2 regions of the Thalassospira sp. Z349TD_5 genome follow, and region 1 is predicted to be linked to the other one. Evidence: riboswitches for the same ligand, from Rfam matches in the RefSeq annotation. Region 1 holds a riboswitch; the other holds the start of a gene.
The links. Region 1 has a riboswitch for glycine ahead of AC0VXT_RS02010 (L-serine ammonia-lyase). Riboswitches for the same ligand answer to the same signal wherever they lie in the genome.
Positions count from the first base shown of each region.

Region 2: another riboswitch for glycine. It lies ahead of gcvT (glycine cleavage system aminomethyltransferase GcvT); the one in region 1 lies ahead of AC0VXT_RS02010 (L-serine ammonia-lyase).

Region 1 is NZ_CM149654.1:431,640-435,053, forward strand. Features, by position in the region: gene gpmI (2,3-bisphosphoglycerate-independent phosphoglycerate mutase) at 1-1,564, opposite strand, end outside; glycine riboswitch at 1,851-1,945, shown strand; gene AC0VXT_RS02010 (L-serine ammonia-lyase) at 2,149-3,414, shown strand, end outside.
Region 2 is NZ_CM149654.1:3,811,835-3,815,248, reverse strand. Features, by position in the region: gene ispH (4-hydroxy-3-methylbut-2-enyl diphosphate reductase) at 1-305, opposite strand, end outside; gene AC0VXT_RS17595 (hypothetical protein) at 562-1,116, shown strand; glycine riboswitch at 1,207-1,307, shown strand; glycine riboswitch at 1,311-1,411, shown strand; gene gcvT (glycine cleavage system aminomethyltransferase GcvT) at 1,471-2,583, shown strand; gene gcvH (glycine cleavage system protein GcvH) at 2,657-3,028, shown strand; gene gcvPA (aminomethyl-transferring glycine dehydrogenase subunit GcvPA) at 3,031-3,414, shown strand, end outside.

The sequences.
Region 1 (3,414 bases):
TCAGACCCTTAAGCAAGGGCGTGCCGGTCATCTCATCAGGTTGGGCAACACCAAGCAGTTGCAGCAATGTCGGTGCGACATCGGCAAGACGCCCATTTTCAAGCGTTACCCCTTCTGGACCGTTAACAAGAATGGTCGGCACCAGATTAAGCGTATGGGCGGTGTGTGGTTCGCCGGTTTCCGGGTTGACCATGACTTCGCAATTGCCGTGGTCGGCGGTCACAAACGCAACCCCGCCAACCGATTTGATCGCGTCAATTACTTGCCCAAGGCAGGTGTCGACCGCTTCGGCGGCTTTCATCGCGGCGCTCAGAATGCCGCTATGGCCAACCATATCGGGATTGGCGAAATTGAGGATAATCGCGTCATAGGTTTCTGCCTTGATTGCGGCAACCAGTTTTTCGGTTACTTCCGGGGCGGACATTTCAGGTTGGAGGTCATAGGTTGCGACCTTAGGCGATGCCACCAGAATGCGGTCTTCGCCCTCAAATACCTGTTCTTCACCGCCGTTAAAGAAGAACGATACATGCGGATATTTTTCGGTTTCCGCAATGCGGAGCTGTTTGAGCCCCGCCTTGGAAACGACTTCGCCAAAGATATTTGGCAGAACCTGTGGCGGGTAAATCGCATCCATATAGGCCGCATGGGCCGATGAATATTCGACCATACCCGCGGCAACGGCGAAGTTGACCGGCGTGCCACGATCAAACCCGTCAAATTCCGGCGCACAGAGGGCGGCCAGAATTTCACGCGCGCGGTCCGCACGGAAATTGGTCATCAACAGACCATCACCATCCTTGATTCCGTCAAAATCACCAATCACAGTCGGCAGGACAAACTCATCGGTGGTGTCGGCGTCATATGCGGCCTTAATCGCAGCTTCGGCACTTTGCGCGGTGTGGCCATCTGCGTAATTTTTGCCCTGCACCATTGCAAAATAGGCCTGACTGACACGTTCCCAGCGATTGTCACGGTCCATCGCGTAATAGCGACCGGTCACCGTGGCAATTTCAACATTGGCATCGCCAAGAAGGGCGCGGAATTTCTCAAGGAACTTGGCGGCACTTTTAGGTGCGGTATCGCGCCCATCAAGATATGCATGGATTTTGACTGGAATCCCAGCCCTCGCAATAATCTTTGCCAAGGCCGCCATATGGACCTGATGGGAATGAACCCCACCGTCCGACAGGAGACCTGCGATGTGGCAAACGCCTTTGCTGTCGGTCAGTTTGGCGATGACTTTTTTGACCGCATCGGTGTTGGCGATGGAACCGGTTTTGACGGCTTCGTCAATTTTGGGCAACTCCTGCATGACAACACGACCAGCCCCCAGGTTCATGTGACCGACTTCCGAATTGCCCATCTGACCCTCGGGCAGGCCAACATCCAGACCACAGGCCTTTAAAAAACCGGTTGGATAGGTAGCATAAAGTTCATCCCAGACAGGCGTGTTGGCCAAGGCAACAGCGTTGTCCTTGGTTTCTTCACGATATCCCCAGCCGTCCAGAATGCACAGCACCACAGGACGCGGGCGCTTTACGGAATTCAACTCAGTCACGTTCATAAACCCCACAGATAAGAATACTGATACAGATAAAGGCTGAATTTCCTGTAAATATGGTGACTTACAGGATGGTTCGCCAGAAATCCTGTTGTGCGCACTGGGTGGGACAGCCGTCAATCACATCAGGAAAATGTTCGATAGCGGCAATTTAGCATGAAACCCCTGTGATAGCAGCCACCCGACAGGTGAATTTTTTGCAGGTGCAAAGCTGCTTTTTGACAGGGGGGCATGGCGCGGATACTCTTGCCGACAACGGTGATCCTCAGAGGTGACATTTATGGCATCTCGTACCGTGACGGGAGAGTTCGACCATTGCGGTGGTCGGCGCCGAAGGAGCAATAGCCCCAAAAAACTCTCAGGCAGATGGACCGTCGCGGATTGAGGCTCTGGAGAGAGAAAAAGAAAGTCGCATCTATCATATCAGGGCGATGTTCGGATTCCACCGAAGGATGAAATCCGGTTGGCAGAAACATTGTTTTTGCAAGCAGGGGTACAATCTCAGGTCAAGGGACAGAGGGGGCGAGACACCGGTTCGCAAACGGCGCGACTTTTCGCGCGTTCAAGAGCCGTGAAGGAGGCCCTTTATGACCAATGTTCCCGCCACCGATCCCTCTTCGGGATCGCAAGGCAGATCATCACATGACGTAAACCTGTCTGTTGTTGATCTTTATACCATTGGGATCGGACCATCGAGTTCGCATACGGTTGGCCCGATGCGTGCGGGGTACCGGTTTTGTCTTGAGCTTGAAGCACGCAATCTTTTGGCCAAGACAGGCAGTGTGATTGTCGATTTGTATGGGTCACTTGCCCTGACCGGCAAAGGTCATGCGACAGATACGGCGGTGATTATGGGGCTTTGCGGGCAGCGGCCGCGCAGCATCGATCCCGACCAAATTCCCCCAACCATTGCCGCGATTGACGCCAATAAGCAGCTTTCACTGTATGGGCAGCATGCGGTGGCGTTTAACCGCGATACCAATCTGGTTTTTCATTTTGCCGAGACCCTGCCGCAACATCCCAACGGCATGCGCATTACCGCCTTTGACGGTGATGGGGTTAAAATCCACGCACAGGAATATTTTTCGGTCGGTGGTGGGTTTATTGTGTCTGGCGATGATCGCGGGGCGGAATATTCTGGCGATAACATTACCCTGCCATTCCCGTTTTCATCAGCCGATGAGCTGATGGCGATCTGTAAGCGTGAAGGAAAGTCGATTTCCGACATCATGATGGCCAACGAGCAAAGCTGGCGGGTCGCTGAGGAAACCATTGAATTTCTTGATCGAGTGCACGGCGCGATGATGGCCTGCATTGATCGGGGCTGCAAAACCGATGGTATCTTGCCCGGTGGATTAAAAGTCAAACGCCGGGCCAGCAAGCTTTATCATGAATTGACCGACAAACCCGAAGCGGGCCTTCGCGATCCGCTGACCGTGATCGACTGGGTTAATCTTTATGCGCTGGCGGTGAACGAAGAAAATGCTGCGGGTGGGCGGGTTGTGACCGCACCGACCAACGGGGCAGCCGGGGTTATTCCGGCGGTGCTGCGCTATTACGAACGGTTCGGGGCCAATGCCAGCCAGATTAAAATTCGTGAGTTTCTTCTGACGGCAGCGGCGATTGGATCAATCTATAAAAAACGTGCATCGATTTCGGCTGCTGAGGTTGGCTGCCAGGGTGAGGTCGGGGTTGCCTGTTCAATGGCGGCCGGGGCTTTGTGTGCGGTCATGGGCGGAACGCCAGAACAAGTTGAGAATGCCGCCGAAATTGGTATGGAGCATAATCTTGGTCTGACCTGCGACCCGATTGGCGGGCTTGTGCAGGTGCCCTGCATCGAACGCAATACCATG
Region 2 (3,414 bases), 1.2 Mb from region 1:
CAGGTTGCATCGAGATATTCCAGTTTGCGGCTTTCGGCGGCTTCGGGAACCGATTTGGGAACGCCGTGCGCCGAAAAGATGACGGGAACACCGTCAGGAACCGCATCAAGTTCATCAACGAAAACAGCGCCCATGTCGCGCAGGCGATCAACGACGAATTTATTGTGAACGATTTCATGTCGGACATAGACAGGCGCGCCATATTTTACGAGCGCCTTTTCCACAATCTCAATCGCGCGATCAACCCCGGCACAAAATCCGCGCGGGTTGGCAAGAACGATCCGAAGTTCGGCTTTGTCTGACATGATACTGTCCGAGTTTCCATGTGTGCTGGTACGCTCAGCACAGTTGTTTAAACGTTCTCGTTACATAACCCGCCTGATCTTGCGGTGCAATGTCTGAGCAACGTTTAGAGTATTGCTTTTGACGTATGGGTTTCCTGTTTTGTTTGTTAACCTGTGTTTGAAGCGGGTTGTGTGCGGCACGGCGAAAGAATAGACTGCGCGCGGGCCGCCCGAAACCGGGTATGGTCATAAAACAGACGGTATAATAGAGGCTTGGATGACGATCGGTAACGGATTGCGACGTACATGTGCATTTGGAATGGTCTCGCTTGCGGGGCTTTTGGCCGCGTGCGGGAGTAATCCGTTCGAAGAAGTCCCGGTACCGGCATGCCCGTCGGCCTATTTGCCAAAGGATACGGCAAAGCTGACCCAGTTTAATGGTGCAGGCAAGGATTTGACCGATGTCATGTTCGAAGCCGAGTTTAACGGGTATCTGGGCGATTGCGGCTATGACCTTGATGACAAGACGCTTGATGTGATCATCAGCCCGATCATCACCGCCGAACTTGGACCCGCAGCCCAGAGCCGTGGCGCAACATTCCAGTATTTCGTTGCCTTGCGCGATCCGGACGGAAATTTTGTTGAAAAGTCGGTTTTTGATGTGAACATGCCGTTCCCGCAAAACCTTAATCTTGCGCGCTATCGCGACGAGCAGGTCACCCTGACGGTGCCGCTTTCTGATGTGTGGGCCGGGCCGGAATATGAAATTTACCTGGGCTTCCAGCTCAGTTCAGATCAGCTCGACTATAACCGTCGTTTCGGGTCAGAATAACCGATCAGGGTTGAAAACCTCCGTCCGTGATTGCCCGAAATTAGGGGCTGGTCGGTTTGGGATGAAATCCGTATAAGAACGCATACCCAAGTGATCCCCGTGGGAGAGTGCCACGGTCCATAACGGATTGCGCGGACGCCGAAGGAGCAACCACCCCGGAAACTCTCAGGCAAACGGACCGCGGGGAGATGGGACTCTGGAAAGTAGGTAGCATCTTATGATGTATGCCTCGCCGAAGATGTAAGCAGACCGATGATCTAAATCGGCTGTGATTCTTTCAGGCTCCAAGACAGAGGGGGAATGTGGTTGGCCTTTGGTCGGCTATGTTTCGCAACCACTGTTCCGGAGACCTTGATGGCCGATGATCAGACCGAACTGCTTAAAACTGCCCTTCACGACCTGCACGTAGAGCTTGGCGGCAAAATGGTGCCGTTTGCGGGCTATGACATGCCTGTTCAATTCCCGCTGGGTGTGAAAGGCGAACATCTTCATACCCGCGCCAAAGCCGGACTTTTTGACGTTTCGCACATGGGGCAGGTCCGCCTGACCGGTGAACACCGCGTGGCCGAGCTTGAAAAGCTTGTGCCCGGTGATATTGCGATCCTTAAACCCGGTCGCACCCGCTATTCCGCCTTTACCAATGATGATGGCACCATCCTTGATGACCTTATGATTACCAATGCGGGCGACAGCCTGTTTTTGGTGATCAATGCGGCGTGCAAGGATGACGATATTGTCCATATGCGCGCCAACCTTGGCGATGGTGTGTCGCTTGAAGAAATTGATGACCGGGCGCTTATGGCGTTGCAGGGACCAGAAGCCGCCAGCGTTTTGGCGCGTTTTGCCCCGGCCGTGACCGAGCTTAAATTCATGAGTTTTGCCGAACTTGATATTGCGGGTATTGCCTGCTTTGTCACCCGGTCGGGCTATACCGGCGAAGATGGCTATGAAATTTCCGTACCAAATGATCGCGCCGAAGAACTTGCGCGCAAGCTTCTGGGCGAAGATGAGGTTGAGGCCATTGGTCTTGGCGCGCGTGATTCGCTCCGTCTTGAGGCCGGTCTTTGCCTGTATGGAAATGATATCGACACGACCACGACCCCGGTCGAGGGTGATCTGAACTGGATCATTAACAAACGCCGCCGCGCCGAAGGCGGGTTCAAGGGGGCGGATGTCATCCTTGATCAGCTTGAACATGGTGCAGACCGCAAACGTGTTGGCATCAAACCCGAAGGCAAGGCACCGGCGCGTGAACATACCCCGATCCTTAATACGGACGGGGAAGAAATCGGTGAAATCACCAGTGGCGGATTTGGTCCGACGGTCGATGCACCGATTGCCATGGGCTATGTGGCAATTGAATTTGCCGCACCGGGTACCAAGGTCGATCTTATGGTGCGCGGCAAGGCCCGCCCGGCAGAGGTTGTTGACCTTCCGTTCGCACCGCATCGTTATTTCCGCGGCTAAGTGCTGTACTCTTTCTTGAATGTGCGGCTGATCGCCGCGTTGGCAGACAATCGATCAACAGGGACAAATTAAAATGGCTAAGAAATTCTCGCAGGAACATGAGTGGATTGAACTTGAAGACGGCATCGCAACGATCGGGATTACCGATTATGCGCAACAGTCGCTTGGTGACATTGTTTATGTCGAACTGCCGGAAGTTGGTAAGAAACTGACCAAAGATGGCGATGCGGCAGTGGTTGAATCTGTGAAAGCTGCCAGTGACGTTTATGCGCCGCTTGATGGCGAGATTGTCGAGATTAACGAAGATCTTGACGTTAATCCGGCACTGGTCAACGAAGCCCCGGAAACGGATGGCTGGTTTTTCAGAATGTCGCTGACTGATGAGTCCCAGCTTGATGAGCTGATGGATGAAGCAGCCTATAAAGACTTCGTTGAAGGTCTGTAAGCATGCGTTATCTTCCCTTAACCCGCGCTGACCGCGCGTCGATGCTTGAAACCATCGGGGCAGCGTCAGTCGAAGAACTTTATCATGACGTTCCTGACGGTGCGTTACTTGATGCCCCGGTTGATCTGCCAAGCCATCTTGGCGAAATGCAGGTCGAACGCGACATGATGGCTTTGGCGGCCAAGAATACTGGTGCGTCGAGTGTGCCAAGCTTCTTGGGCGCTGGTGCCTATCGCCATCACGTGCCGGCGACTGTTGATTACGTGATCCAGCGTGGCGAGTTTCTGACGGCCTATACCCCGTATCAGCCTGAAATCGCCCAAGGCACGTTGCAGTATCTGTTTGAATTCCAGACACAGGTTGCCTCGATCACCGGCATGGATGTG